One region of the Blastococcus sp. SYSU D00820 genome, then DNA from elsewhere that is predicted to be linked to it. Evidence: riboswitches for the same ligand, from Rfam matches in the RefSeq annotation. Region 1 holds a riboswitch; each other region holds the start of a gene.
What was found. Region 1 has a riboswitch for cyclic di-AMP ahead of ACI79R_RS10745 (NlpC/P60 family protein). Riboswitches for the same ligand answer to the same signal wherever they lie in the genome.
Positions count from the first base shown of each region.

Region 1 (10,048 bases):
TCACGCACCGCTTAGGGTCCGCGACATGGCGAAGCAGCAGCTGACGACGGTCCTGACGGGTGGCGGGTTCTTCGAGGGCCCGCGGTGGCACGACGGCACGTGGTGGATCTCGGACTTCTACCGGCACACGGTGAGCCGGCTGGCCGCGGACGGCACCGAGACGGTGGTCGCCGAGGTCGAGGCGCAGCCGTCGGGGCTGGGCTGGCTGCCGGACGGCTCGATGGTCGTCGTCTCGATGAAGGATCACCGGGTGCTCCGGTACGCCGACGGCGAGGTGTCGACGCTGGCCGACCTCACCCCACACTGCGGCGGGCACCTCAACGACCTGGTGGTCGGACCGAACGGGCACGTGTTCGTGGGTGACTTCGGCTTCGACCTGATGGCCGGCGGGGACGCCGCGACGGCGACGCTCAAGCGGATCGACCTGGACGGCACGGTCACCGAGGTGGCCGACGGGCTGCAGTTCCCGAACGGCTCGGTGATCACCCCGGACGGCGGCACGCTGATCGTCGGCGAGACGCTCGGCAACCGGTACACCGCGTTCGACCTGGGCGTCGACGGCACGCTGTCCAACCGGCGGGTGTGGGCCGAGCTCGGGCCGGAGGTGACCGGCCGGACCACCGAGGAGGTGCTCGGCCAGCTGACCGTCGCGCCGGACGGCTGCACGCTGGACGCCGAGGGGCTGGTCTGGGCGGCCGACGCAACCGGCGGCCGGGTGGTGCGGGTCGCCGAGGGCAAGGGCGTGGTGGACGAGATCGCCGCACCGGAGGGGCTCGGCGTCTACGCCTGCATGCTGGGCGGGGACGACGGCCGGACGCTGCTGATGTGCTGCGCGCCGGACTTCTACGAGCACAACCGCGCGCCGGTGCGCGAGGCGGTGCTGGTGAGCACGCGGGTCGAGGTGCCGCACGCCGGACGCCCCTGATCGCCGGCGGCCCGGCTCCCCTGCCCGGGTGAGCCGGTCCGCCGCACGTCTGGATCACGGTGCCGGCCTGCCGCAGGGTCGGGGCGTGGCGAAGCGGAGATCGGCGACCGGCGCGGTGCTCGCGCTGCTGGTGGGCATCGGGCTGGTGGTGACCGGGCTCGTCGTCGGGCTGGCGCCGCAGCAGGCCGGCACGACCAGCTGCGGCTCGGCGTTCCTCCCCGATCCGTCGGACTCGACCGAGTACTGGAGCAGCACGCTGGGCTACCGGTCCAACGGCACCTTCTCCGACCTGGCCGAGGAGATCTGCGCCGACCGGACGAGCGAGGAGCTGCTCGGCGGGCTGGTCGCGCTGGGCGCCGGGATCCCGCTGACGGTGCTGGGTGCGGTGGTGCTGCGCCGGCGGGCGCCCCGCCCCGCTCCCGTTCCCGTCCCCTCCCCCGCCGGCCCGACCGTCGACGACCTCGGGAAGCTGGCGGATCTGTACCGGTCGGGGCTGCTGACCGACGAGGAGTTCCGCGCGGCGAAGCGGCGGCTGCTCGCCGTGGACGGAGGGTGAGCCCATGGCCTACACGCTGCCGAGCTGCCTGGACGACGAGGCGACTGCGCTCGGGTACCTGCAGGAGTACTACGGCCCGGACGGCGGCGACGCCTACACCGGCGCCCACTTCGACACCTGGGGCGGCAACGACCCCGACCGGTTCACCGCCGAGGACCTGGTCGCCGTCACGTTCCTGTCCGTGGCCGTCCCGCCGATGACGGCCCGCCGGCTGATCCGCACGGAGGCCGCGCGCTTCGCCGACCTGCTGCACGCCGTCGGCCCGGACCGTGACCTCGTCACCGAGGACGTCGCGATCGACAAGGCCTGGCCGGCCCGCCGGCTGAACAAGGCGCTCGACGACCTGCCGGGCATCGGGCCGACGATCGCCAGCAAGCTCCTCGCCCGCAAGCGGCCGCACCTGGTGCCGATCTACGACTCCGTGGTGGCGAAGGTGACCGACGCCTACGACACGCAGTGGGAGCCGCTGCGCAGCGAGCTGCGCCGCAACGACGGAGCACTGCACCAGACCCTGCTGCGTCTTCGGGAGCAGGCCGGCATCGGACCGCACGTCTCGGCCATCCGCGTCTACGACGTCATCACGTGGATGGAGGGCAAGAAGAAGGGCTACGCGCCCGCGACGCCCGCCGAGGCGATCGGCGCCGCACTGGCCGACGTCCCCGAGGACGAGTAGCCCGGACGCACGCGACCCCCGCCCGGAGGCCCGGACGGGGGTCGCTGCGTCGGTGCGGCCCGGTCAGGGGCAGCGCTCCTCGCGCTTCACGACGCCGAAGTCGATCTGCCCCTCGACGTCGCCGGTGACCTGCTGGCCGGCGGGGACGTTCTGCGTGCAGACGATCCAGTTCGAGTCGACGACCTGGTTCCGGCTGCCCAGGAGGTCGTGGGAGACGCTGTAGAAGACGCCGAACTGCTGCACCGTGTTCTGGGCGGTCTGCAGGTCCACGCCGACCAGGTTCGGCATGACGAAGTCGACGACCGGCTCGGCGGCGGTCGTGGGCGCGGGCGCCGTGGAGCTGGCCGGGGGCGGCGCGACGGGCTGGGTGCTGGGCGACGCCGTCACCGTCTCGGTGACGACCGAGGGCGTGCTCTCGGCGTCGGCCGACGCGTCGTCCCCTCCCCCGCACGCCGAGACGGCGACGCCGGCGGCGAGGAGCACGGCGAGCGCGGGAAACCGCGGGCGCCGGCGGAGCGGCGTCGATGGCAGGGACCGGAGGTGGTGCGACTGGTGCATGGGAGTGACCGTCGCACCCGCGGGAGCGGTCGTCGGGCATTTACGGTCCGACGCCGTCCCGGATGACTCCGCCGTCCCACCGATCCCGCCCGGAACGCCGACGACCCCCGCCCGGAGGTCCGGGGGGGGGTCGTCTGCGGTGGGATCAGGACGTCACTGGAGCGCGACGGTGACGCCGCCGGAGAAGGCGGAGTCGTGCAGCTCGAGCGAGGCCGGCGTCGTGCCGACCGGCACGTCGAAGATGACCTTGCTGTTCAGCGTGTTGCCGGGGTTGATCTCCTCGTACAGCGAGGCCGAGTTCGGCAGGTAGAACGAGGCCTCGGTGTCGGCGCTGAACTCCTGGCCCTCGGCGTTGCGCAGGGTGGCGTTCTCGCCGAAGAAGCTCTGCGCCTCGTTGCCGATGTTGCTGATGGTCAGGTCGACGATGCAGAAGGTGCCCTGCGCGGTGATGCTCACGTACTGGTCGCCGAGGCTGGTCGCGCTGCAGTCGACGCCGTTGACGACGAACTGGAACTTGCCGTCCAGCGCCGGCTGCCCGATGCCGACGGACGACGACTCGCTGGAGCCGCCGGAGGCCGAGCCGGCGGAGGAGTCGTCGGACCCGCCCTTGCCGGTCTGCGTCGCGATGATGGCGATGACGACGATCGCGACCAGGGCGAGGAACCACGCCTTCTTGTAGAAGGGCTTGCTCGTGGGCTGCGGGGGCGCGGGCTGCTCGGCGGGCGCCTGGAGGTTCTGGACCATGGGATTCCTCGGTGCGTCGGTGGATCGGAGCGCGGACCGGGGGCCCGCTCGACGTCGTCATCGGCGGACCAGTACCGAGACGACTCGGAACGGCCCCATTTCGGATCCCTGTGGTCACAGCACTCCCTGTCGCCTCACAGGGACGTCGGCTCCCGACGCACGCGACCCCCGCCCGGAAGGCCCGGGCGGGGGTCGCGTGGTGTGTTCGGCTGCGGGTCAGCGCACCGGGCCGCGGCCGCGGCCGGCGCCGCCGCCGCGCTTCTTGTTCTGCTCGCCCATCTGCGCGATCAGCTGCTTGATCTTGGCCTGGTTCTCCGGCTTGCGGGCCAGGTCGTAGGCCTTCTTGGCGATACCGGCGACCGCCAGGTTGCGGAGCATGCCCATGGTCGGAACCTCCCTCGGTTGGTTGCCAGGGAGTCTGCCCGCACACCGGGACGGCGAATCATCGCGCACGGGTGATCATGCGTGGCTACGGGCTGTCACGCAGCGCCGGTACGCGGCGATCTCGGAAGGGTCGGGGCCGCAGCCGTCGCCGTCCTCCGCGAAAGGGCAGGTGGGCGCGCGCACTCCGGCTCCGCAACGCCCGGATCCGCTCCCGGTCGGGCAGGCGTGTCGGCGCCGTCGGCCGGGTGGAGACCTCGGCGGGCGGTACCTAGCGTCGTCGCGGTCCGGACGAGACCCGCACCCGCTGCCGCACCCTGGCCGCACTCGCCGGACACCGCCGAACCGGGCATCCGCCCGGGCCGGGGACCCACCGATCCACTGGGGTGAAGCGCTGTCCGGGAACGGACGGCGCCGGGCGACTTCCGCGCCCGAACCCGTCAGCTGACCCGGTAGGCGGTGCACGGAACAGAGGAGAACCGTCGTCCATGACGACCATGCGCACGTCCCTGCCCCGCCGGTCCAGCCGCTCGCTGCGCGGCGCCGTCATCGCCCTGGCGGCCGGTGCCGGGGTGGCCCTCACCCCGGCGGTGGCCTCCGCCAGCGCCGAGGCCCCTGCGGCCGCGGCTCCCGCTGCTGCCGCGCCGGTCGCGGCACCCAACGCCGCGGCGCAGACCGCGGTCGACGCCGCGCTCAGCCAGCAGGGCAAGCCCTACGCCTGGGGTGGCTCGGGGCCGTCGAGCTACGACTGCTCGGGGCTGGTGCAGTACGCCTACCGGGCGGCGGGCATCGAGCTCCCGCACTCGTCGCGCATGCAGTCGACGATGGGCGCGCCGGTCGACCGGGCGAGCCTGCAGCCGGGTGACCTGGTCTTCTACTACTCCCCGGTGAGCCACGTGGGCATCTACATCGGCAACGGGCAGATGGTGCACTCCTCGACCTACGGCAAGCCGGTCGCCGTGGTCGACGTGGACGACATGCCGGGCTACAACTCCGCGCGGCGGATCGCCTGACCCTCGGGTCCGACGCCCGGAGCCCCGGCCGCCGCGCGCGGCCGGGGCTCCGGCGCGGTCAGGACCGGCAGCCGGCGTAGGGCCGGTGCGCCGGCTGCAGCGAGAAGACCGCCTCCGCGTCGCGCGGCCAGGTGCTCAGGAACAGCAGGTTGAACCGCAGGTTGTAGAAGCCGTGCGCCCCGGCGTCGCGGACGGCGGCGGCCACCGCGTCGGCGTCGTGGTGGGCGAAGCGCTCGAGCTCCCCGAAGACGGCGAGGGTGACGGCCTCATCGGCGGCGTCCATGACGACGACGGGCAGCCAGTCCTCGGCCGGCGCGGTCTGGCTGAGCAGGATGTGCACCCGGTTCGGCGCATGGCCGACGCCCGTGCGGCCGCAGGTCAGCGGAGCGGTGCGGACGGCCTCGCCGCCGTTCGGCTCGTACATCTCGGACACCGTCGTCCTCCCCCGTGTCGTGCTGGTGCTGTACCGCGCGGTGCCCAGCCCACCACCGCGCATGCACGCGGGACCGTTCCGACCATCGGTGTGGGTGAGGGCGGCGGCGGATCGGGTGAACCGGCGGGCCTCCGGTGACGGAGCGCGACGGATCAGGGCTGCGCGAACACGCCCAGCTCGGAGACCACCGTGTTGAGCAGCACGCCGCCCTCGTCGGCCACCTCCCGCAGGTAGATGGTCTGTTCGGGGGTCTGCCCGTTGAAGGTCCACGGGCCGCGGGGGCTGTCGTCGACCTCGCCGAGGTCCTGCAGCGCGGCGGTCAACGCCTCGCCGGACACGTCACCGGCCGCTTCCAGGGCCCGGGTGAGGACGTTGGCGGCGTCGTAGGCCTGCATGGCGTACACCGTCGGGAGGACCCCGTAGGCCTCTTCGTAGGCCTGGACGAAGGCCTGGTTGGCCTCGTTGTCGATCTCCGTCGAGTAGTGCAGCGAGGTGCGCACCCCGATCGCGGACGCACCCTGGCCCTCCAGCACGCTGCCCTCCGTGAGGAACCCGGAGCCGTAGAGCGGGATGGTGTCCTTGAGCCCGAAGTCGGTGTACTGCTTGACGAAGGCGACCGCCTCACCGCCGGCATAGAAGCAGAACACCGCGGCTGCGCCCGAGGACTGCGCGCCCGAGAGGAACGGCTGGAAGTCCTGCGTCGTGCCGAAGGGGGTGAGCGCCTGCCCGGCCACGGTTCCGCCGCCGGCCTCGTAGGCCTGGATGAAGCCCGCCACCACCTCCTGCCCAGCGGCGTAGTCGGGTGCCATGACGAACACCGGCCCGATGCCCTCGGCGGCCAGGTGGTCACCCATCGCGGCCGCCACCTGCGCGTTCGTGAACGACACCCGCCAGACGTAGGGGTTGGTCGCCTCGCCGGTGATCGGCCCGGCACCGGCGTTGCCGATCAACAGCACTTTCTGCGCCTCGTTGAACTGCTCGGCCACCCCGAGGGCGGTCGCCGAGTTGACCACGCCGACGACGACGTCCACATCGGAGAGCAGGCCCTGGATGGCGGGCACGCCCGTGTCGGGCCCCTCCCCCTCGTCCGCGGTGACGGTCTCCACCTCGTACTCGCCGAGCCGGCCGTCGTTCTGGTCGAGCCACAACTGCCAGCCGTTCTGCATGTCCACGCCGATCGGCGTGTAGACGCCGGCCTGCGGGATGACGAGCCCGACGGTGATCGAGCCGCCGCCACCGCCGCCGCCACCGCCGCCGCCGTCGCCGCCGTCGTCGCCACCGAGGCTTCCGCCGGAGCACGCGGTGAGGGCCAGACCGCCGATGCCCACCCCCGCGGCACCCAGGAACTGACGGCGAGAGAGGTCGGGGACTGCCATGGATGCCTCCGGGTGTCCGGACGTGCTCCGTCGCACGTCGTCCGCTACGGGAGTTGATCGAACAGGTGCCACCGCCCCCGACCGGCCCGCCAGGGGAGATCTCGACCAACCGAGCCGGACAATATTTCTCCCGACCGGTCGGTTGACCGAATTGTCGGCAGAACCTACTCTGCGATGCAGGTCACGACAAGGGAGGTAGCCGTCATGAGCGTCGCGACGACAGGGGAACGCCGGATCTACCGCGAGGGCGACGAGGACATGCCGGAGGAGTTCCGCACGCTCCTGGTGCGGATGCTGACCCACCACCTCGAGAACTCGACCAATCCCCACTACACCGACCTGCTCAACAAGCTCTGGGTGGCCGGGATGACGCACATCCCGGACGAGAAGCTCAAGGTCACCTACGCGAAGCTCATGCAGCAGGAGGTGGAGCACGGGGTGATCACCTCCCGCATCCTGCGCAGCCTCGGCCACGGGCCGGTCGACGGCGAGATCCAGCAGTACCTGTTCCACCTCCCCATCGAGAGCTTCTGCGACCTCGCCTTCTTCAACGGCCTGGGCGACCGGGTGGGCTGCTACATCGGCGAGACCTGGGAGGGCGTGCCCTACGAGCCCCTGCTCACCGTGGCGGAGCGGCTGCACAAGGACGAGGTCTTCCACGCCACCTTCGGCATGAACAACCTGCGGCGGATCTGCTCGACCCCCGAGGGGCTGGCCGAGGCCAACGAGAAGATCAGGATCTGGTGGCCGGCCGCCCTGGACATGTTCGGCCGGTCGGACTCCGGCTTCTCGGAGAAGTACGTCACCTGGGGACTGCGCCAGAAGAGCAACGAGGAACTGCGCCAGCAGTACATCGCCGACACCCGGCCGATGCTCGAGGACCTCGGCATCGAGGTGCCCGACGACCGCGCGAACCGCCGGTATCTGTGAGCGCGGCCCGGAGGTGCCCGGCGTGACCGAGCAGGAGGCGCTGCCGGCCGCGCTGCGCACCCGTCCCCGCGCCGGCGCCTGGAAGGTCGAGCTCACCCGACCGGACCGGCGGGTGATGCTGTTCGACGTGCGTCTGTCGGAGTACCGGGAGTTCTTCCTGGTCGCCGTCGGGGACAAGTCGGTGGCCATCACCAGCCTCGACCCGAGCGACGAGACGCACCTGGAACCGCAGTGCTTCGTCTTCGCCAAGCCCTACGGCTGGGACGACGACCTCGACGGTGACGAGGCGCTGCTGCAGGTCTGGCAGGCCGTCGGGGTCCAGCGGTGAGTGCGGCGCGCATGGCCGACCCGTCCGGCGCACGGCGGTCCACCCGCCGGCCCCGTCAGCAGGTCACCTCGACCACCACCCGGTTCACCGTCCGGGGCAGCCGTAACGGCAGCCTGGTGCAGGTGACGTGGGCTGCCGGCGGGGTGCTCACCGGCGACTTCCCGACGTGCGACCTGATCGAGGTCCAGGCCGCCATGGCCCGGACGGCGCAGGGCGACCCGGCCTACGGCCGCGAGGTCGGCGATCTCTACGGCCCGCTTCCCGACGACCCGCTGGCCGAGCCCGAGGCGGCCTACCGCGTCGTGCAGCAGGTGCTCGACGCCATCCGCGAGGTGGACGTCGTCGATCCGGGAACGGCCTGACAGCCGTTCCCGCCCGGACCAGGGCCCGCCCCGATACAGCCGGGGCGGGCCCTGCCGCGTCCGGTGGTCCGGGCCGCCGCGCGGGCGTCCGCGCTCAGTCCTCCTCGGGGAAGAGCCGGTCGGAGTAGCCGAAGTAGCCCAGACCGAGGAACAGTTGCTGCTCGGCCATCTCCAGAGCACGGGCGACCGCCGGGGTGGCAGCGAGCCGGCGTTCCTCGGCCAGCCGCGACCGGAGTTCGACCAGCCTCTGCAGCTGGCCGGCGTCGCCCACGACGGGCGCGGCGGTCAGCGGGTCCCCGCCGAGTCCACGGTCGATGGTCTCCACGTCATCGCCTCCCCAGCGTGATCGACGGGCGCTCCTCGGCAGCGCGGTGGTCGAAGACGTGCTTGGTCTTCAGCTCGTACCGGGGCAGTGTCCCCGGGGCGAGCACCTGCGTCTCGAGCCGGACGCCGATCCGCTGCCGCAGGTGGTCGGCCAGGGCATGGGCGAGCGCCGGGGCATCCCGCGTGGCGTCCGGTGCCGCCTCGACCTGGACCTGCATCCGGTCGAAGCCGTCCTGCCGGGAGATGTGCAGCTCGTAGTGGCAGGTCAGGCCCGGCACGTCGCCGATCAGCTGCTCCACCGCGGTCGGGTACACGTTCACGCCGCGGATGGTGACCATGAAGTCGGCGCGGCCCAGCACCGAGCCGGGCATGTGTCCCCAGGTCCAGCCGCAGCCGTGGTCGTGCTGCTGGTCCAGCCGCACCAGGTCGTGGGTGCGGTACTTGATGAACGGCTGGCTGAAGTGGGTGTAGCTGGTGACGACGTGCTCGCCGACGTCGTCGGGACCGGTCAGCGGCGCGCCGGTCTCGGGGTCGACCACGTAGGAGTGGGCGACGTCCTCGATGACGTGCACCCCACCGCCCCACTCGCGGCAGGACTGGCCGATGAACAGCGCCTCGCCGATGCCGTAGGCGTCGAGGACGCGGTCACCGACGCCCCAGAGCTCGCCGAGCTGGCGCCGGGTGGCGGGGATGGACAGCCCCGCCTCGCCGCCGCCACCCAGCAGCCGGACGCCCGCCTCGCGCAGGTCCAGCCCCTCGGACCTGGCCGCCTCGGCGAGGTGGATGAGGTAGGTCGGCGTGCCCACGACCGCGGTCGGCCGCAGCTCGAGGATGTCCTTGATCCGCTCGGCGGTTCCGGCGCCACCGCCGGACATGATCTGGAGGTTCAGGTTGCGGGCGCCCCAGTAGAAGGTCCACAGCCCGATCCAGGGACCCCAGTTGAAGCAGAAGTACATCGAGTCGCCGGGGCGCAGGCCCTGGTCCCACATCGAGTAGCAGTACTGCGAGCCGGCCTTCTGCATCTCGTAGGGCGTGAACACCTCGTTGAGGAAGCGGCCGGTCGTGCCCGTGGTGTGGAAGTACTGCTGCCAGTGCTCCCGACCCAGGGCCACCCCTCCGAAGCCGGACGCCTGGCTGTCCTGGTCGGCCACGTAGTCGGGCTTGTCCGTGAACGGCAGCCGGTGGTGGTAGTCATCCCACGTGCGGATGTCGGCCGGCTTGATCCCGGCGTCGTCGTAGATGCGCCGGTGCAGCGGGGAGTGCTCGTAGGCCCAGCCCACCAGGTGCCGGATCTTCTCCAGGTGCAGCGCGTCCAGCACCTCGCGCGGCGCGGTCTGCGTCGGCTTGTTCCAGTACCGCTCGTCGCCCTGTGGCTCGATCACGGGTGCGGTTCCTCCTCGTCCGGGTGGTCAGCGACCCGTCCACTGCGGCGGGCGCTTGGCACC
Region 1 covers NZ_JBJGZW010000008.1:9,623-19,670, forward strand. Annotated here, with positions in the region: gene ACI79R_RS10715 (SMP-30/gluconolactonase/LRE family protein) at 26-925, shown strand; gene ACI79R_RS10720 (SHOCT domain-containing protein) at 1,011-1,481, shown strand; gene ACI79R_RS10725 (DUF6308 family protein) at 1,486-2,154, shown strand; gene ACI79R_RS10730 (hypothetical protein) at 2,218-2,637, opposite strand; gene ACI79R_RS10735 (DUF4352 domain-containing protein) at 2,866-3,456, opposite strand; gene ACI79R_RS10740 (hypothetical protein) at 3,673-3,840, opposite strand; cyclic di-AMP (ydaO/yuaA leader) riboswitch at 4,166-4,311, shown strand; gene ACI79R_RS10745 (NlpC/P60 family protein) at 4,326-4,850, shown strand; gene ACI79R_RS10750 (hypothetical protein) at 4,909-5,283, opposite strand; gene ACI79R_RS10755 (ABC transporter substrate-binding protein) at 5,436-6,659, opposite strand; gene ACI79R_RS10760 (Phenylacetic acid catabolic protein) at 6,864-7,589, shown strand; gene ACI79R_RS10765 (hypothetical protein) at 7,612-7,917, shown strand; gene ACI79R_RS10770 (hypothetical protein) at 7,929-8,279, shown strand; gene ACI79R_RS10775 (hypothetical protein) at 8,374-8,604, opposite strand; gene ACI79R_RS10780 (phenylacetate--CoA ligase family protein) at 8,606-9,985, opposite strand; gene ACI79R_RS10785 (enoyl-CoA hydratase/isomerase family protein) at 10,013-10,048, opposite strand, start outside.

Region 2 (10,048 bases), on a different contig from region 1:
GGGGGAGTGGCCGCCGGCGTAGTCGCCCCAGCCGCGGCCCTCGGCGATGTCCCGGCGGGCGCGGGTGAGCCGGCCGGTGCGCACGACGACGAGGTCGCCGCGGCCGACGTGGGAGGTGCCGCCCTGGGCGGCGATCGTGGCGTCGAGGTGCTCGGCGGTGATGGCGAAGCCGTCGGGGAGCTCGCCGTCGGTGCCGATCGCCCGGCCGACGTCGAGCAGCACGCCGCGGCCGGCGAAGCGCGCGGCGGTGGTCTCGATGCCGGTGACCTTGTCGCCGTCGCTGGTCACCACGTCGCCGGCGCGGCGGCCGTTCCAGGCCATGCCGTGGTCGAAGATGTGGCCGAGGCCGTCCCACTGGGTCGAGGCCTGCAGCGGCATGGCGATGACGTCGTCGGCGCCGCCGAGGCCGTGCGGGAAGCCCTGCACGCCGCGCTCGGCGTCGGTGCCGGTGTCCAGCATCGTGTGCACCGGGTTGGTCCGCCGCCGCCAGCCCTTCTGCGGGCCGTCCATGTCGAAGGACTGCGACAGCGAGAAGCTCACCCCGCGCCGGATGCAGGCCGCGCCCTCGAGGCGCTTGGCCTCGTCGAGGAAGTTCAGCGTGCCCAGCACGTCGTCGGCACCCCAGCGGCCCCAGTTCGAGCACCGCTGCGCGGCGGCGGCGATGGCGCCCTCCGGATCGGAGCGGTCGAGCCGGTCGGCGGCGGGCCGGGATGGAGCAGGCAGCACGTCGGGTCCTCCTCGAAGCGACGTGCACCACAGTCCCGGGCGGTGGCCTATCACGGAAGAGGCAATCGATGATGGGTGTCATCAATGCCGTCGATACCCTCGGCCGGTGAACCTGAGCAACCTCGACCTCAACCTGCTGGTCTCCCTCGACGCCCTGCTCGAGCAGCGCAGCGTCACCCGGGCGGCGCAGCAGCTAGGGCTCAGCCAGCCCGCGCTGTCGGCGTCGCTGGCGAGGTTGCGCCGGCACTTCGGGGACGAGCTGCTCTCCCGGGTCGGCAACGCCTACCGGCTCACCCCGCTGGCGGCCCAGCTCCGCCCGCGCGTCCGGCTGGCGCTGGACGGGGTGGAGCGGGTGTTCACCGCGCAGCCGGACTTCGACCCCGCCGAGTCGACGCGCGAGTTCTCCGTCCTGCTCAGCGACTACGGCTGCGCCGTCCTCGGCGACACGCTGGCCCAGCTGCTGGCCGAGGAGGCCCCCGGCGCCCGGCTGCGCCTCCTGCACAACACGCCCGATGCCGTCGACCAGGTGCAGGAGACGCTGCTCAACCGCGACCTCCTGGTGCTCCCGCACGGCTTCATCAGCGACCTGCCGCACGCCGACCTGCACCAGGACCGGTGGGTGCTCGTCGTGTCCGCCGACAACCCGGTGGTGGGAGAGGAGGTGACCGTCGAGCACCTGGAGTCGCTCCCGTGGGTCGCCACCTACCACGGGCCGACGGCCTCCACGCCCGCCGCCCGGCAGATGCGGATGCTCGGCATCGAGCCGCGGGTCCAGGTGGTCACCGAGAGCTTCCTCACGGTGCCCGGTCTGGTCGCCGGCAGCGGCCGCATCGCCTTGCTCCAGGAGCGGCTGGTGCGGTCGCTGCCGCTGGACGCCGGCGTGCGGGCGCTGCCCCTCCCGTTCGACGCCGGACCGCTGATGGAGGCGATGTGGTGGCACCCGGTGCACGACGGCGACCCCGAGCACCGGTTCTTCCGCGACCTCGTCACGCGGGCCGCGCGGCAGGCGACCGAGCCGCTCGCACCCTGACCCCGGATACACCGCCCGCCCGCGCGGCGACCGCCGCGACACGCATCACGCTGACGAAACGCCGGTCTCCGATTGTCACGAGTCCATAACGACGACTACCGTGTCGGCGTCCGACCGGTCGTCACGACCCCTGCCGGGGGAGTCCGGGCGGACGCCGCCGAGTCGCCCTCCGGGGCGAGCCGGGGACCCACCGCACCACTGGGGTGAATCCCGCGTCGCAGGACCTCGCGTCCCGCGCCGGGTAGGGCTGCTTCCCGCCCGAACCCGTCAGCTGACTCGGTAGGCGGCCTTCTGGGAGAAACGGAGAGCCGCCCGATGGCGCGCCCTGCCACTGCTGCACGTCCTCGATCGACCCGGCACTGCCGGCCCCTGGTGCGCCCGCGGATCTGACCGCCGGCCGGGCCCGTCCCCGCCGCCGCCGTCCCCGCACCCATCCCACGGCCCCCGCGCCCCTGGCGCCGCCGTGCCCGCACCGCTCGGAGCACCCCCCTCGATGGATCCCCGTACGACCACGTCCGGCCACGCCGCCGGCCGCCGCACCCGCACCGCCCGCCGCCGCGTCCTCGCCGGCCGCCGTCCCGGTCTCCTGCTGGGGGTCGCCGTCGCCGGCGCCGTCCTCGGCAACGTCGTCCTCGGCGTCGACCCCGGAGCGCAGGCCGAGGCCGGCGCGTCGGAGACCGTGAGCGTCGCCCAAGCCCTCGGCCTCAGCGCCCAGAGCGGTCCCGTCGACGTCACCGAGAACCTCCAGCCGCTGGAGGACCTCGCGGCCAGCCGCAGCACCCGCGAGGCCGAGGAGGCCGCCGCGCAGCAGGCGCAGGCCGCCGCCGACCAGGCCGCCCTCGACGCACAGCGGGCCGCGGCCGAGGCCGCCGCCCGCGCCGAGGCGGAGGCCGCCGCGGCTGCGGCCGCGGCCGCGGAGGCCGCCGCGGCGGCCGAGGCGGCCGCCGAGGAGGAGTCCTCCTCCGGCGGCTCCGGCTCCTCTGGCGGCTCCGGCGGCGGCGGGGCGTCGGCCAGCACCGCGGCCACCTCGGTCGCGCAGATCCGCAACACCGCCGGACCGGTGTCGTCGCGGGTGCAGGCGGCCGCCGACGCCGTGGTGAGCAACGTGCCCGGCGCCGGGGGCATCACCCTCGGCGGCACCCGCGCCAGCGCCACCGACCCGGACGGGCACCCGTCGGGGAACGCGCTGGACTACATGGTCATGTCCGACGCCGCGCTCGGCGACGCGATCGTGGCGTACCACATCGCGCACTGGGACGAGCTCGGCGTGGCCTACATCATCTGGGAGCAGCGGATCCTCCAGTCCCCGGGCGGCTCCTGGTCGACCATGGAGGACAGGGGCGGCGTGACCGCGAACCACTTCGACCACGTCCACGTCAACTACCGGTGAGCGCGGGCGGTCCGGGCCGCCGTAGCGTCAGCGGCGTGGCACGCGAGTACGACGACGGCGAGGACGACCGCGCTCGGGACGGCGCACCGCCGGCCCCGGAGATCCCCTCCCTGGCCTCCCTGCGGTCGCCGGCCCGCCGTTCGGCGCTCGACCTGCTGGTGCCCGAGCGGCCGGCCGGCCCGCCGGCGCGACCGGCGCGGCCGGCGCCCCGGCCGCCGGAGTACGCCGACCTGCTGCTGCTCGGCCGCGTGGTCGTCCGCTCGCTCGCCGGGCTGCCCGGCCGCTGCCTCCGGCGGCTGCTGACCCGCTGACGGTCCGCCCGTCCCGCTCCTCCTCGGCCCGACCCGCGCCTCCCGGCGCCGGTCGGGCCGAGTGCTGTCCGGGCACCGCGCGCCGCGATCCGGCCCGCCACCTCGGCGATCAGGTAACAGAACGGTCAGCGTCGTTGACGCCGCTCTCGTGATCCACCTAACATCCGGCGGCAACCAAGCACTTGCTTGGGAGCACGCCGGCTGCCTTCCAGACGGCGGTTCCGCACGCGTACGGGCACCACCCCCATCCGACCGGCCACACCCCGAGGAAGTGGTATGCGGACATCCCGGACCCGAATCGCCGCCGTGACGGCGGCCGCCTCGCTCGCCCTGGCGACCGCCGCCTGCGGCGGTGGCGACGACGAGCCCAACCGCCCCGAGGCCAACGCCGAGCTGACCGGGGAGCCGATCATCATCGGCCTCGACGAGGACAGCACCGGCCCCGGCGCCTCCTACAGCGTCATCGCCGGCAACGCGATCCGTGCGGCGATCGACCAGCTCAACGCCACCGACGGCATCCTCGGCCGCCCGGTCGAGCTCGTGGTGGAGAACGACGAGAGCGACCCCACCAAGACGCCCTCGATCGTGCGCAAGCTGATCGACCAGAACCCGGCGTTCCTCATCCTGCAGAGCTCCGGCGCGGCGATCGCTCAGGCCAAGCCGGTCGTCCAGCAGGCCGGGATCCCGGCGATCGCGCCGACGTCGATCTCCCAGTCGGTCGCGCTGCCGCCCGACGCGGACTTCACCTACACCCTGGCCAATCCGCTCAACGACTTCGTCGAGACCTACTGCGGCGCCTTCGAGGAGGCCGGCATCGAGACCCTCGCCGTCCTTTCCGACGCCTCGCCGACGATCGACGGCGTCAACGGCCTGCTGCTGCCCGGTCTCGGCGAGTGCGTGGAGTTGATCGCCGAGGAGGAGGCGCCGGTCGACACGTCCGACCTCAGCGCCCAGGTCGCCCGGATCGAGGACGCCGGCCCCGACGCGGTGCTGGTCTCCAGCGTCGGCGGCAACTTCGAGGTGCTCGCACACAACACGCTGTTCGAGCAGCTGCCCGACGTCCAGCGGTTCTCGCTGGCCTCGATCGGCAACCAGGCTGCGTCGTGGGAGCTGGCCAACCCCGGCGCTCTCGAGGGTCTGGTCTTCATGGGTTCGCTGGATCCCGACAACGAGCGGACGGCGGAGCTGCAGGAGACCCTGCGCGAGGCCTACGGCGACGACGAGTTCCAGGTGTCGGCCTACGACGCGAACGGCTGGGACACCGTCATGCTGATCAAGCAGGCCATCGAGGCCGCGGGCACGGACGAGCCGCTCGCCGTCCGCGACGCGCTGAACCAGATCACCGGGTACGAGGCGTCGTTCGGCCAGCCGGGCTTCACGCTGTCCTTCGCCCCGGACAAGCACCTCGGTGCCGACGGACTCTGCGGGCTGGTCCTCACCGTGTTCGGCGAGGACAACCGCCCGGCCGGTGCGTGGGAGACCTACCAGCCCCCGTGCGACTGACCTCGTCGTCCGACCGACCGGGTCGGGCCGTCCGCGGCCCGGCCCGGTCCCCGAGGGGAGAACGATGAGCGACCCCCAGCTCTGGCTGTCGGCACTGGAGATCGGCTGCTTCTTCGGCCTGATCGCGCTGGGATACCAGCTGATCCTCGTCGGCGCCGGCTTCTTCAACTTCGCGCTCGGGCCCTACGCCATGGTGGCGGGCCTGGGCACCTCCTACCTCGTCATCCGCGAGGACATGGACGTCTGGCTCGGCGTGCTCTGCGGCCTGCTGATGGCCGTGGGCCTGGCCGTGGTCACCGAGCTGCTGATCGTGCGTCCGGTGCAGGCCAAGTCCGGGTCCGGCGAACTGCCGGCCCTGGTCGCCGTCGCCGCGGTGCTCTTCGCCATCCAGCAGGCGGCGGGTGCGGTGTTCGGCCGCGTCTCGCTGCCCGGCCAGCGGCTGCTCGACGTCCCGCCGTGGCGGTTCGGGGAGGTCGTGCTCAACGGCTCGACCGCCCTGCTGCTGGGCACGACCGTCGTGGTGTTCGTCCTGGTCGGGCTGTGGGTGAAGCTCACGGTGACCGGCCGGCTGCTGCGCGCCGTCGGCGACAACCCGCGCGCGGCCGGCCTGCTCGGGCTGCCCGTCGGGCGGGTGCGCCTGGTGGCGTTCATCCTGGGCGGCCTGATCGCGGGCATCGCCGGCATCCTGTTCGCGCCCAAGGCCGGGGTGAGCTTCACCAGCGGCCTGAGCTGGACGCTGGTCGGCTTCCTGGCCCTCGTCATCGGCGGCACCGGCCGGATCTGGGCCCCGCTGGTCGGCGGCCTGGTGCTCGGCGCGGTGCAGGTCTTCACGCCCTTCTACCTCGCCGAGCTGGGCCCGCAGACGGTCATCCTGGTGCTCGGCCTGGTCTTCTTCGCCTTCAAGCCCGAGGGCATCTTCGTCCGGAGGGTGCGCGCATGACCGCCTCCACTGAGCGGGCGGCGCCCGGGGCCACCGACGTCCCCGGGCCCCGCCGTCCCGGCCGCGTGATCGACCGCGGCCCCGACATCTGGCCGCCGCTGATCGCCGCCGCCTGCACCGTCGCGGTGCTGGTGTGGGCGCACGGCAGCGACTACAAGGCCGACCTCGTCGTCCTGGCCTGCACCTACGCGCTGATCGCGCTGGGCATGTACATCCCGTTCGTGCTGGCCGGGTCGCTGTCGCTGGCCTACAGCGCCTACGCCGGCATCGGCGCCTACGCGGTCGGCATCATCTCCGACCGCACCGGGCTGTCGCTGTGGTTCGGCTGGGTGATCGGCGCCGTCGTGGCGATGGCCGTGTCGGTCGTGCTGAGCCTGGCGACCCGGCGGCTGTCGGGCTTCTTCCTCGGCGCGGTGACCCTGCTGTTCGGGACGGCGTTCGAGACCTGGCTGATCAGCGCCAACTGGCTGACCGGCGGCTCGGGCGGCATCGGCGGCATCCGGACGCCGACCTTCTTCGGCTGGGACCCCAGCCGCACCGTCCAGGTGATCATGGCCTGCGTCCTGGTGCTGATCGTCGCGGTGCTGGTCGACCGGCTGCGGCGCAGCCCGTGGGGGGTCGTCGTCCGCACGCTGCGGGAGGCGCCCCTGCCGGTCGAGGCCTCCGGGGTCCGGGTGGCCAACATGATCACCGTCTCGCTGGCCTTCGGCGCGGCCATCGCCTCGATCGGTGGGTCGCTGTTCGCGACCTTCGTCCGCGGCGTCACGCCGGAGACCTTCACGGTGGCGGTGGTCTTCCTGACCATCTTCATCCCGCTGGTCGGCGGCCGCGGCACCGCGTGGGGCAGCGTCCTCGGCGCGGTCGTCGTGGTCGAGCTGACCGTCGACTTCGACGCCTGGGAGATCAGCGGCTCCCTCATCCTGTCCATCGCGGTGCTGGTGATCATGCTGGTGGCGCCGTCGGGGCTGCTCGGCTACCTCGACAAGCTGCGGCACCTGGTCCTGGCCCTGCTCACCTCGAGGCGGTCACGCGGTGGTTGACACGAGCAGCCGGGCCGGCCGGTCCGGGACGGGCGCATCCGGGGGAGACGCCGCCGGGGCGCCGCTCCTGGAGGCCGTTGGCCTCACCAAGCACTACGGCGGCGTCGTCGCGGTCTCCGACGTCAGCTTCACCCTCCGGCCCGGGGAGATCCTCGGCCTGGTGGGCCCCAACGGCGCCGGCAAGACCACGCTGGTCGACATCATGACCGGGGCGCAGACCTCCGACGGGGGCACGCTGCACCTGGCCGGCCGGCCGGTGACCGGATCGCCGGCCCGGCGCGCCCTGCTGGGCCTGGCGCGCACCTTCCAGCACCCGCTGCTGGCCGCCGAGCTGACCGTCCTCGACAACATCGTCGCGGGCATCTCGGCGCACCGGTACGGCAGCGTCTGGCAGATGATCCGCGGCGCGGTCGTCGGCATGGTCACCGGCGCCGACCGCGACTACGTCCGCGCCGCGGCCCTGGCCGAGGAGCTGGGCGTGGGCGACCTCGACCGGTTGTGCGAGGACCTCTCGCTGGGCGAGCAGCGGCTGGTCGAGGTGGCCCGGGCCCTGGCCCAGGACCCCCAGGTCATGCTGCTCGACGAGCCCTTCGCCGGAGCCGACGCGCACGGCATCGCGGGCATCATCGACGCGATCCGGCAGGTGCAGGCGCGCGGGCACGGCGTGGTCCTGGTCGACCACAACGTCGACCTCATCGCCAGCCTCGCCGACCGGGTGCTGCTGCTGAACTTCGGCGAGGTCGTCTTCGACGGCGATCCGCAGGCCTGCCTGGCCAGCCCGGAGATGCGCGCCGTCTACTTCGGAGGCAGTGACGATGACTGACGCCGTGCTCACCGTCCGCGGGCTCACCGTCCGCTACGGCAAGGCCGTCGCCGTCGACGGGCTGGACCTCGTGGCCCCGGCCGGGCAGGTGACGGCACTCGTCGGCCCCAACGGCGCCGGCAAGAGCAGCACCCTGCTCGGCATCTACGGCTCGGTGCCCGCCCAGGGCACCGTGCTGCTCGAGGGGGAGGACATCGGCAGGATGTCGGCCACCCGCCGGGCCCGCGCCGGGCTGATGCTGGTGCCGCAGGGCCGCCAGCTGTTCCCCAAGATGAGCGTCGAGGAGAACCTCCGGCTCATGGCCGAGCTGCTGCGGCTGCCGGGGAAGGTCGTGGGGGAGGCGCTCGACCGGTTCCCGATCCTGCGCGAGCGCTCCCGCTCGCTGGCCGGTGTCCTCAGCGGCGGCGAGCAGCAGATGCTGGTGGTCAGCCGCGCGCTGATGAGCTCGCCGAAGGTGCTGCTGCTCGACGAGATGATGACCGGGCTGGCGCCCAAGATCGTCTCCGGGCTGGCCGACACGGTGGCCGAGCTGGCGCGCAAGGACGGCGTCGCGGTGGTCATGGCCGACCCGTCGCTGGGCCCGGTCCGCCGGGTCGTCGACCGCGGCTACGTGCTGCTGCGCGGCCGGGTCGTGGCCGAGGAGGCCGACGCCGTCGCGCTGGACCGCGCCTACCAGCGCACGATGGGCGTGGTGCAGGAGGAGGTCGAGGCCGAGGCCGAGGCCGGCCCCGCCTGACCGCCGGCGGCGGCCGCGCTCAGCGCGCGGTCGCCGCCAGCAGGTCGGCCCGCACGCGGGCGCGCATCACCTGGCCGGTGGCGCTGGTGCGCGGGATGGCGCCGGCGACCTCGACCCGGCGCGGGTGCTTGAACGGCGCCAGGCCGGTCAGCCCGGCCCGCAGCGTGGCCACGTCGGGCACCGGCGCGCCGGCCTCGGGGACGACGACGGCGCAGACCACCTCCCCCCAGCGGTCGTCGGGCAGCCCCACCACCGCGGCGTCGGCGATGCCGGGCAGCGCGCGGATGGCCGCCTCGACCTCCGCGGGGGCCACCGTCTCACCGGCCGAGCGGATCACCTCGCGCTTGCGGCCGGTGATGGTGAAGAAGCCGTCGTCGTCGCACTCCCCGAGGTCGCCGGTGCGGTACCACCCGTCGCGCAGCACCTCGCCGGTCTGCTCCGGCAGGTCCAGGTAGCCGTTCATGAGCATCGGGCCGCGGGCCAGGATCTCGCCGTCCTCGGCGAGGGCCAGCACGCCCGGGCCGATCGGGCGGCCCACCGACCCGGGCCGCTCGTCGAGCTGCCAGTGCCGCAGCGCGGCCATCGGGCCGGCCTCGGTGGCGCCGTAGAGGACGGTGGTCGTCGCCCCGGGGGTGCGCTCGCGGAGCCGGCCGAGGAAGTCCGCCGAGATCTGCGAGGTGCCGGTGTCGGCGTGCCGGAGGCAGCCCAGGTCGCCGGGCGCCTCGAGCACCCGCTCCCACACCGCGGGGATGCAGTACATCGCCGAGGGACGACGGCGGGCCACCGCCGCGTGCAGCGAGTCGGCGTCGGCGCGGTCGACCAGGTGCACCGCCGTCCGGTGCAGCCAGGCCTCCACCACGTAGTGCCAGCCGCCGTAGTGGAACAGGGGGAAGCTCGACAGCACGCCGCCGTCGCCGTGCACCGTGCCCGCCCAGGTGCCGGCGCCGGGGCTCGAGCGCAGCCAGGTGGCGCGGTGGCTCACCAGCACGCCCTTGGGGCGGCCGGTGCTCCCGCTGGTCAGGAACACCACGTGCGGATCGCGCTCGTCGAGCGGCCGGTCCGGGCGGACCGGCGTCGCGGCGGCGGCCCCGGCCCGCACGTGCAGGTCGTCGCCGGCGCCGGTGGCCACCGTGGCCAGCGCGACGTCCGCGGGGTCGGCCAGCGCCCGCCGCGGCCCGTCGGTGACCAGCAGCCGCGGCTGCAGGTACGCCAGCACCGGCGCGGCCTCGGCGGCACCCAGGGTCGGCGGGACCGGGGCGAAGACCGCGCCGAGCCGGGCGCAGGCGACGAAGCCGGACAGCGACCGCAGCGTGCTGCCGGCCCACCAGGCGACCACGTCGCCGGCCCGCACGCCCAGGCCCTGCAGCACGTGGGCGACCCGGTTGCTCTCGGCGTCGAGGTCGGCGAAGGAGATCGACTCCTCGCCCAGGGTGGCCGCCGCGGCCCGCGGCCGGAGCACCGCGGCGTCGGCGACCGCGTTGCCGATGAGCAGGTGCACTCGGGTCCTCCGGGAGGGGTCGTTGACTTCGGCGGCAGTTTGGATCAAAAA
Region 2 covers NZ_JBJGZW010000013.1:67,291-77,338, reverse strand. Annotated here, with positions in the region: gene ACI79R_RS14780 (cyclase family protein) at 1-726, opposite strand, end outside; gene ACI79R_RS14775 (LysR family transcriptional regulator) at 833-1,756, shown strand; cyclic di-AMP (ydaO/yuaA leader) riboswitch at 1,902-2,057, shown strand; gene ACI79R_RS14770 (hypothetical protein) at 2,250-3,146, shown strand; gene ACI79R_RS14765 (hypothetical protein) at 3,182-3,457, shown strand; gene ACI79R_RS14760 (ABC transporter substrate-binding protein) at 3,764-4,960, shown strand; gene ACI79R_RS14755 (branched-chain amino acid ABC transporter permease) at 5,025-5,900, shown strand; gene ACI79R_RS14750 (branched-chain amino acid ABC transporter permease) at 5,897-6,940, shown strand; gene ACI79R_RS14745 (ABC transporter ATP-binding protein) at 6,933-7,763, shown strand; gene ACI79R_RS14740 (ABC transporter ATP-binding protein) at 7,756-8,499, shown strand; gene ACI79R_RS14735 (class I adenylate-forming enzyme family protein) at 8,519-9,997, opposite strand.
Region 2: it holds a riboswitch for cyclic di-AMP, as region 1 does, so the genes downstream of both, ACI79R_RS14770 (hypothetical protein) here and ACI79R_RS10745 (NlpC/P60 family protein) in region 1, are expected to answer to the same signal.

Region 3 (10,048 bases), on a different contig from region 1:
CCTCGGTGAACCCGCGCACGGCGAACTTGCTCGCCGAGTACGCGGCCTGGCCGGCGGGCGCCAGGAGCCCGAAGAGGCTGGAGACGTTGACGACGTGCGATCCGGGGTGCGCCTTCAGGGTCGGCAGCAGCGCCTTGGTCAGCCGCACCACCGCCCGGAAGTTGATCTCCATGACCCAGTCGAACTCCTCGAGGGTCACCTGGTCGAACCGCCCGCCGAGGGCGACCCCGGCGTTGTTGACCAGCAGCGTGATCCCGGGGTGCCCGGTCACCAGCGCGTCGGCGACCCGCTGCGTGTCCTCGGCGTCGGCGAGGTCCACGACGTAGGTGGTCACCGTCAGCTCGGGGTGTGCCGTGCCGATCTCCTTGGCCACCGTGGCCAGGCCCTCGGCGTCCCGGTCCAGCAGCACCAGGTGGCTGCCGCGGGCGGCCAGCGCCGGGGCCAGCTGGGCGCCGATGCCGCTGGCGGCACCGGTCACGAGCGCCGTTCCGCCGGCGAAGCGGTAGTCCTCCATCACGCGGCCTCCGCCAGCGTCGTGGCCGCGCGGCGGCCGAACCGGATGCCCTCGTCCTCGAGGGGACCGCGGCGCATGAGCTGCACGTCGCGGATGTAGTTCTGGTACAGCTTCCACGGCGCCCGCGAGCCCTGCTTGGGCAGCTGCGAGAGGCTGCGCTGCACGTAGCCCGAGGTCAGGCCGAGGAACGGCTCGTCGGCGCCCTCGGCCGGCGGCACCGGGGTGGCGGTGTCGTAGCCGTTGGCCTCCATGTGCGCCAGCAGCCGGCAGACGTACTGGGCGACCAGGTCGGCCTTGAGCGTCCACGACGCGTTCGTGTAGCCGATGGTCAGCGAGAAGTTGGGGACGCCCGAGATCATCATCCCCTTGTAGGAGACGGTCCCGGCGAGGTCGACCTGCGCGCCGTCGACCGACAGGGTCATGCCGCCGATCGGCAGCAGATTCAGGCCGGTCGCGGTGACGATCAGATCGGCCTCGAGCTCCTCCCCGGACTCCAGCCGGATGCCGGTCTCGGTGAAGGTCTCGATCCGCCCGGTGACGATCGACGCGGTGCCCGCCCGCAGTGCCTTGAACAGGTCGCCGTCGGGCACCAGGCACAGCCGCTGGTCCCAGGGGTCGTAGGGCGGGGCGAAGTGCGTGTCGACGTCGACGCCCTCGGGCAGCTGCTTCTGCGTCAGCCGCCGCAGGATCGCCTTCATCGCAGCCGGCCGCCGGCGGCTGAACTGGTAGGACAGCATCGACAGCAGCACGCTCTTCCACCGGATGACCGGGTCGACGACCCGGTCGGGCAGCCGCCCGCGCAGCGCCTCGGCCAGCTTGTCGCGGCCGGGCAGCGACAGGATGTAGCTCGGCGTCCGCTGCAGCATCGTGACGTGGGCGGCGTCCCCGGCCATGCTGGGCACGAGGGTGACCGCGGTGGCCCCGCTGCCGATGACCACCACCCGCTTGCCGGTGTAGTCGAGGTCCTCGGGCCAGTGCTGCGGGTGCACGATCTGCCCCCGGAAGCGGTCGGCGCCGGGGAACTCCGGGCTGAAGCCCTGGTCGTAGCGGTAGTAGCCGGAGCAGACCGACAGCCAGCCGCAGGTGATCGTCACCCGCTGCCCGGTGTCGGTGCGCTCGGCGGTCACCGTCCAGCGGGCGTCCGCGCTGGACCACTCCGCCGACAGCACCTTGTGCCCGAACCGGATGTGCCGGTCGACGCCGAACTCGCGCGCGGTCTCCTGCACGTACCGGCGGATCGAGGCGCCGTCGGCGATCGCCTGCGGATCGGTCCACGGCCGGAACCGGTAGCCGAGGGTGAACATGTCCGAGTCCGAGCGGATGCCCGGATAGCGGAAGAGGTCCCACGTGCCGCCAATGGCGTCGCGGGCCTCGAGGACCACGTACGTGGTGCCGGGGCGCTCGCGCTCCAGGTGGCAGGCGGCGCCGATGCCGGACAGCCCGGCGCCGACGACGACGACGTCGACGTGCTGCGTCGGCGCCGGGTCCTGCGCGCGGTCGACCGCGGTGGCGTGCGAGGTCGTCATGGACTTCCCGTTCGTCGTCGAGGTGCTGCTCGTCCGGTCGGTGGTGCGGCCACCGTGCCGCGGGCGGCGGCGGCCCCCCGATCGTGCCTGCCGCCGACGCCCTTGTCGACACGGTGTCGAGAGGCTCAACGACGCGTCGGCCCGGAGGTTGCGCGGCGACTACGGGCTGTCGGTCCCGTAGATGGTCCGCAGCCAGACGGTCAGCAGCACGTCGAGCAGGTCGTCCTCGGCCAGCGCCGGCGTCCGGCCGGCGTAGGTGACCTGGATGACCCGCTCGTTCATCCAGTTCAGCGCGACGGCGAGGTCGCGGGCCGGCGGCCCGTCCGGCGCCGCGCCGCGGGCCCGCTCGGCCTCGATGGCCGCGGCGGTCTCCTCGACGAAGCCCTCCATCACCTGCGACCACAGCGCCTGCACCTCGGCGCTCCCGGCCAGCAGCTCGGTGGCCGCGGCGGTCAGGGCCCGGTGCTCCCGGAAGGTGTCGCGGACGGCGACCAGCGCCAGCCGCCAGCTCTCCCGCACGTCGCCGGAGGCGCCGGCCAGCGCCTGGGCGCGCAGCGCCCGCGCCTCGGCGACCACGCGGTCGAGCAGCGCGAGGACGACGGCGTCCTTGGACGGGAAGTAGAAGTAGAAGGTGGGCCGGGAGATGCCGGCGCCGCGGGCGAGGTCGTCGACGGAGATCTCGGCCAGCCGCCGCTCCTCGAGCAGCCGCTCGGCGGTGGCCAGCAGGGCCCGCTCCCGGTCGTCGCCGGAGGGCCGGCGGGTGCGGCGCCCGCGCGAGGGCCCGGCGGCGTCGTCGAGCGGTGCGGCCACGCCGCCGACCCTAACCAGCGTCGAGGATCTCGACACGGTGTCGAGCCGGGGCCCACCCCTTCAGGGCAGCCGCCACACCGTCGTCCGCCGGATGCCCGGGCCCTCGGTCTCGGCGATGTCGGAGACGGCGACCGCGGTCAGGCGCTCGTGCGGCAGGTAGGGGCGCCCGGGGTCGCCGATGTAGACCTCCGCCCCCCGGTCGCGCAGCCGCTCGAGGAACGGCAGCACCCGCTCGGTCATCGCGCGGTCGTAGCAGACGTCGCCGGCCAGGACGACGTCCACGCCGGGCAGGTCGTGGCCCAGCACGTCGCCGAGCACGCTGACGTCGCGGATGCCGTTGAGGACGGCGTTCACGCCGATCGCCGTCCGGCTGAACGGGTCGACGTCGCTGGCCAGCAGGCCGGTCGCCCCGGCCAGTGCCGCGGCGAGCACGACCAGGCCGCTGCCCGCCCCGAGGTCGAGGACCGTCCGGCCGGCCACGACCTCCGGGGTGTCGAGGACGAAGCGGGCCAGGGCCTGCCCGCCGGGCCAGGCCGCCGCCCAGAACGGCGGGGCGTCACCGGCTCCCCCGGCGTCGACCTCCATGGCCTCCCACAGGGCGACGACGTCGTCGGCGACGTGCAGCCGGACCTCCGGCACCGACGAGGGCCGGCGCACCTGGGTGTGGGCGCGGACGAAGGCGGCGGGCACGGGGACGAGCGTCACCCGGGGATCCCACCACCTGGCCCCGCGCCGCCGCGGCGGCGGCCCCGCTGCAGGGTCCCGCGCCGAGCCTGCGAGGCGTGGGGGGCAGCGGCGGCCCCGCTGCAGGGTCCCGCGCCGAGCCTGCGAGGCGTGGGGGGCAGTGGGGTCCTTCTAGTACCAGCCGGTCGACTGGCTGTGCGCCCACGCGCCGCACGGCGAGCCGTAGCGGTTCTCGATGTAGATCAGCCCGGCGTCGATCTGGCGGTAGCCGTCGCTGGTCTTGGCGATCCCGGTGCCGGCCCAGGTCGAGTCGAGGAACTGCGGGATGCCGTAGGCGGTGCTGGTCGGGTTCTGCGCGTTGGGGTTCCAGCCGCTCTCCCGGCCCCAGAGGCGCTCGAGGCAGTCGAACTCCCCGCCGCTGCCGACCTGCGCCATGGCGTAGTCCTTGAACGAGCCCTGCCCACCACCCGAGGAGGAGGGGGCCGGGGCGGCGGCCGGCTGGGTGGCGGCCTGCTCGGCGGCGGCCTCGGCAGCGGCGGCGGCCTCCGCCGCCGCCTGCGCCTCGGCAGCGGCCTGCGCGGCGGCCGCGGCCTCGGCGGCCTGGCGGTCGAGCTCGGCCTGGTCGGCGGCGGCCTGCGCCTGGGCGGCCTGCGCCTCGGCGGCGTCGCGCTCGCTGCGCGAGGCGGCGAGGTCCTCCAGGCCGGTGAGGTCGGGGGTGGCGGCCGCGGCCTGCTCGGCGGTGATGCCGAGCTGCTCGGCGACGCTGACCGACACCGACGCGGTCCGGGTCTCGGCGTCTGCGGCCGGCGGGCTGGTGGTCAGCACGTTGACCAGGACGGCGCCGGCGGCCGCGGCGGCCAGGTAGAGCGCGGGGCGGCGCGGGCCGAGCGGGGTGGTGGCGCGGCGGGCGCGGCGGCGGCCCCGGGCGGGGGCGGCGGGAACGGCCGGCGCCTCGAGGGTGTCGGCGGCCGGGGACTGCGGGGTGCTCGTGGGCATGGGGGTGCGGTGCTCCGAGGGAGAGTGCGCGCGCGGAGGCGACCCCGGTCCCGGGGCGGCGACCCCGGCGCTGCGGTGGTCTTCGGGGGGCCGGCGGCTCTGGGGCCGGCCGGCGTCAGCGGGTCAGGACGTCGACGTCGGCGGCGCGGTGCGCGGCCGGGAGGCCCTGGAACCCGAGGGAGCCCGGAGGCGGGGCATGCGGAGACTCTCCGTTCCTTCTGCGGCCGCCTACCGAGTTAGCTGACGGGTTCGGGCGGGAAGGAAGCGCCCTACCCGGCTGACGGACGGCGGGCGTCCGGCAGACGGGATTCACCCCGGTGCTGCGGTGGGTCCCCGGCTCGCGTCCACGGGTGCGGACACGACTCGGCGGCGCCCGGCCGGGCTCCCCGGATGGGGACTGCGGACCGACCGGACGCCTCGACCGTAGGCGGCGTTACCGTCCCGTGACAATGCCGCGAGCGGGATTCCCGCCGTGAGGAAGCTCGCGCAACCCCTGTGACGGGTGGGGCGGGGAGCGTCCGGAGTGGCGCCGGCCTCAGCTCGCCGACACCGGACGCCTGGCGTCGGTCAGCTGCACGAGGTCCTCGGGCAGGCTGCCGGCCACCACCTGCAGCGCGTCGCCGATCTGGCCGGTCAGCCGGCGCAGCGACCGCCGGGCCTCGTCCCGCTGCGCCTCCAGCGCCTGCACCTCGGCGGCGACGGCGGCCAGCCGGGCGGCGGCCGCGGCCTCGGCGGCCTCGCGGTCCTGCCGGGCACGCTGCTCCTCGTCGGCCAGGCGCGCGGCGAGTTCCTCGGCGGCGGCGCGGCGCAGCTCCTCGGCCTCCCGCCGGGCGCCGGCGAGCAGCTCGTCGCGCTCGGCCCGGGCGGCGTCCCGGAGCGCGGCCACCTTGGCCAGCCGGGCCTCGGCCTCGGTGCAGGCCTCGGCGCGGATCCGCTCGGCCTCGGCCTCGGCGTCGGCCACCGTCTCGGCCGCGCGGCGCTCCGCGCGCTCGACCAGCTCCCGCACCTTTCCGCCGTCCCGCTCGCGGACGAACTGCGCCAGCCGGCGGCGGGCGTTCTGCAGCTCGCCGGAGCAGGCCGCGTAGCGGCTGAGCAGGTGGTCGCTCTCCCGGCGCGCCAGGGCGATCTCGTTCTCCGCCCAGGCCACGTAGGTGTCGACCTGGAGCCGGTCGTAGCCGCGCAGTGCGCCCGAGAAGCAGGGGTCGGTGCCGAGCAGCGCGTCGAGACCGCGAGCGGGCCCGGCGCCCGGCGCAGGAGTGGTCGGTACCTCTTCGCGCAGCGACATGGAGCACCCTCCGGGTCCGCCGTCCCCCTCCGCTCCCACCTGCGGAGGGGATCCGCCCACGACCCACGATGACGCACCGGCGCGCTCCGCGAAGGGCGATCCGGAGCCCTCCGGAGCGCTCCCGGCGTAGTCCAGCGGCGCGTGCCCGGCCCACTACGCAGGGGCAATGAGAGGTCACGGAGCGGTCACGAAGCGGTCACGACCGGAGCGCGGGGAATGCCCGCCCCCGACCCCCGGTTGCACGGGCCAGTAGTTGCACTCTCAACCAAAGAGGCGATCGACATGCAGTTCGGGATCTTCACCGTCAGCGACATCACGCAGGACCCGACCACCGGCCGCACCCCCGCGGAGGCCGAGCGGATCAAGGCCGTCCAGACGATCGCGCTGAAGGCCGAGGAGGTCGGGCTCGACGTCTTCGCCCTCGGCGAGCACCACAACCCGCCGTTCTTCTCCTCCTCCCCGACCACGCTGCTGGCCTGGATCGCCGCCCGCACCACGCGGCTGCAGCTGTCGACGTCCACCACGCTGATCACCACCAACGACCCGGTGAAGATCGCCGAGGACTACGCGATGCTGCAGCACCTGGCCGAGGGCCGGGTCGACCTGATGATGGGCCGCGGCAACACCGGCCCCGTCTACCCGTGGTTCGGCCAGGACATCCGCGAGGGCATCCCGCTCGCCGTCGAGAACTACGCGCTGCTGCGCCGGCTGTGGACCGAGGACGTCGTCGACTGGTCGGGCAAGTACCGCACCCCGCTGCAGGGCTTCACCTCGACCCCGCGCCCGCTGGACGGCGTCCCGCCGTTCGTCTGGCACGGTTCGATCCGCAGCCCGCAGATCGCCGAGCAGGCCGCGTACTACGGCGACGGGTTCTTCGCCAACCACATCTTCTGGCCGGCCGAGCACACCGCCCGGATGGTCGAGTTCTACCGCCGCCGCTTCGAGCACCACGGGCACGGCGGCGCCGACCAGGCCATCGTCGGCCTCGGCGGGCAGGTGTTCATGCGCAAGAACAGCCAGGACGCCGTCCGCGAGTTCCGGCCCTACTTCGACAACGCCCCGGTCTACGGCCACGGCCCGTCGCTGGAGGAGTTCACCCGCGAGACGCCGTTGACCGTGGGCAGCCCCCAGCAGGTCATCGAGCGCACGCTGGGCTTCCGCGAGTACGTCGGCGACTACCAGCGGCAGCTGTTCCTCGTCGACCACGCCGGGCTGCCGCTGAAGACGGTGCTCGAGCAGCTGGACATCCTCGGCGGGGAGGTCGTGCCGGTGCTGCGCCGCGAGTTCGCCGCGCTCAAGCCCGCGCACGTGCCCGACGCCCCCACCCACGCCGCCCTCGTGGCGGCCCGCGCCGCGCAGCAGCAGGAGGAGGTCCCGGTCCGATGAGCACCCGCACCCTCGCCGTCGTCAGCGCCGGGCTGAGCACGCCGTCGTCCACCCGGCTGCTGGCCGACCGCCTCACCGCCGCCACCGTCGCCGCCCTCGGGCGGCGCGGGGACGACGCGACCGTCGAGGTCGTGGAGCTGCGCGAGCACGCCCGCGACCTCGCCGACGACCTGGTCACCGGGTTCGCCAACCGGTCGCTGCAGGCGGCGCTGGGCACCGTGGCCGGGGCCGACGGCCTGATCGCGGTGACGCCGGTGTTCTCGGCGTCCTACAGCGGCCTGTTCAAGACGTTCGTCGACGTCCTGGACCGCGACGCGCTGGCCGGCACCCCGGTGCTCATGGGCGCCACCGCCGGCACCGCCCGGCACTCCCTGGTGCTCGAGCACGCGATGCGGCCGCTGTTCGCCTACCTGCGCGCGGTGACCGTGCCGACCGCCGTCTTCGCCGCCGCCGAGGACTGGGCCGGCGGCGACGGCACCAGCCGCAGCCTGGCCGAGCGGGTCGACCGGGCCGCCGGCGAGCTGGCCGACCTGGTCGGCGGCCGGCCGGCCGCGGTGGCCCGGCCGGTGCTCGACGGCCCGTTCGGCGGGACGCCGTCGTTCGAGGAGCTGCTCCGCGGCGGTCACTGACCGCCGCGCGGCTCCCAGCGGAACCAGCGGACCGCCACGACGGCCGCGACGGCGCCCCACCCGGCCAGGACCGCGACGTGGTCCCAGCCGATCGACGGCGTGACGTGCCAGGCCTGCGCCAGCGCGCTCTGGAAGTGGCGCAGCGGGAACAGCCCGCCGATGGTGCGCATCCACTCCGGGCCGCCGACCAGGAACACGTCGGAGAAGAACGCCAGCGGGAGCAGCACGACGAGGGCGACGGGACCGACCGCCTTCGCCGTGGGCACGAACGAGGCGAGGGCGAACCCGCAGGCGGTGAGCGTCAGGGTGCCCAGGAGGACGATCGGCAGCCCCAGGAGCACGGCGCCGGCGGGCAGCCGGACGTCGAAGGCCAGGACGGCGACGCCGAGGACCAGCACCGCGATCAGCACGGCCATCCACAGACCCGCCGCCGTCCGGCCGGCGAGGTACTGCCACGGTCGCAGCGGGGTGCCGCGCAGCCGCTTGAGCACCCCCTTGTCCCGGGCCAGGGCCACCGACTCCGGCAGGTTGATGACGACGGTCACCCCGGCGCCCCACGCCACCATCCCGGCGGCGAAGAAGGTCTCGAACGGCATGCCGCCGACCTCGCCGCCCCTGCCCTGGGTGCCCACGAAGAACGCGTACAGGCCGACCGGCATGACCAGCGCGAAGAACAGGGACGCCGCGTCACGCCGCGCCGCCCGGTCGGCGGCGCGTGCCTGGTCGAGGACCATCGCGAGCGACGACGGGCGCCCGGAGCGCACCGCCCCCGCCGGAGCGTTCCCCGTCGCGCGCGCCGGCGCGCCGGCCGGCGGTGCGGCTCCCCCGCCCCGCCGGCCCGGCTCCCAGCCGAACCAGCGCGCGGCCACGACACCCGCCAGCAGTCCCCAGCCGGCGACGACGGCCGCCCGCCCCCAGTGCCAGCCCGACCCTGAGCCGAACGGGTCGAACTGCTCCTGCAGCATCGCGGTGAAGGGCTTGAGCGGGAACACCTCGCCGATGACGTCGAGCCACCGCGGGGTGGCGCTGTCCAGGGTGAACATCCCCGAGACGAAGGTCAGCGTGACCGCCGTCGCCACGGAGGCGGCCTGCGCGACGGCCTGGGTCCGCGACACCGCGGCCACGGCCAGTCCGATCGCGGCGAAGCAGGCGATGCCCAGGACCAGGGTGGCCACCGTCGCCGGCAGGGTCCGGTCGAGGATCCGGACGTCGAAGCCGACCACGCCCACGGCCAGCGCGGCCGCGACGGAGGCGAGGGCGAACACGACCGCGCCGCCGATCCGCCCCGCCAGGTACGCCCACGCGGGCAGCGGCGTGCCGCGCAGCCGCTTGAGCACCCCGGCCTCGCGGGCCGCGGCCAGCGAGATGGCCACGGTGGGATAGGCGGAGTACAGGACACCCATGGCGATCGCCGTCGGGGTGGCGAACTGCATCACCCGCACCCCGCCGGCCTCGTCGACGGTCTCGTTGCCCGCGACCGCCCCGATGACCAGCAGCCAGACCAGCGGCAGCGCGAAGCTGAAGACGAGCACCACGCCCGTCCGCCAGAGGTCCAGCACGGCGTACCGGACCTGGCCTCCGAGCAGCGCGATCGGGCCCGGGCGCGCCGTCGCCGGCGCGTCCGCGCGTGCGGTCACGATCCGCTCCGCACCGTCGCGTCCTGGGCCGAGCGGGCCACCGGCACCCGCCCCTCGTCCTCGGCCGTCCCGCCGACCAGCCGCAGGTAGACGTCCTCCAGCGACGGCCGGCGCACCTCGAGCGCCGGCAGCTCGACCCCGCGCTGCAACGCCCAGCCGGTGAGCCGGTGCAGGGCCGCCGTGGGCTGCACCGTGCTCAGCAGCCAGTCCAGCCCCTCGCGGGCCAGGTCGCCGTCCAGCGCCGGCAGCGTCGCGGGGTCGGCGTCCGACGGCAGGCGGAACCGGACCACGGCCGCCTCGTGACCGGCCGCCAGCTCGGCCGGTGTGCCCACCGCGACCAGCCGGCCCCGCGCCACGATCGCCACCCGGTCGGCCAGGTGCTCGGCCTCGTCGAGGTAGTGGGTCGTGAGCAGCACGGTCTTGCCCAGGCCGCGCAGCTGCTCCACGAGGTCCCAGGCACGGCGCCGGGCGGAGGGGTCGAATCCCGTCGTCGGCTCGTCGAGGAACAGCAGGTCGGGATCGCCCACCAGGCCGAGGGCCAGGTCGAGTCGCCGGCGCTGGCCGCCGGAGAGGGTCTTGAC
Region 3 covers NZ_JBJGZW010000017.1:39,355-49,402, reverse strand. Annotated here, with positions in the region: gene ACI79R_RS16975 (SDR family NAD(P)-dependent oxidoreductase) at 1-514, opposite strand, end outside; gene ACI79R_RS16970 (flavin-containing monooxygenase) at 514-2,040, opposite strand; gene ACI79R_RS16965 (TetR/AcrR family transcriptional regulator) at 2,200-2,850, opposite strand; gene ACI79R_RS16960 (class I SAM-dependent methyltransferase) at 2,911-3,555, opposite strand; gene ACI79R_RS16955 (aggregation-promoting factor C-terminal-like domain-containing protein) at 3,706-4,530, opposite strand; cyclic di-AMP (ydaO/yuaA leader) riboswitch at 4,743-4,899, opposite strand; gene ACI79R_RS16950 (hypothetical protein) at 5,066-5,815, opposite strand; gene ACI79R_RS16945 (LLM class flavin-dependent oxidoreductase) at 6,098-7,201, shown strand; gene ACI79R_RS16940 (FMN reductase) at 7,198-7,830, shown strand; gene ACI79R_RS16935 (ABC transporter permease) at 7,824-9,467, opposite strand; gene ACI79R_RS16930 (ABC transporter ATP-binding protein) at 9,464-10,048, opposite strand, start outside.
Region 3: it holds a riboswitch for cyclic di-AMP, as region 1 does, so the genes downstream of both, ACI79R_RS16955 (aggregation-promoting factor C-terminal-like domain-containing protein) here and ACI79R_RS10745 (NlpC/P60 family protein) in region 1, are expected to answer to the same signal.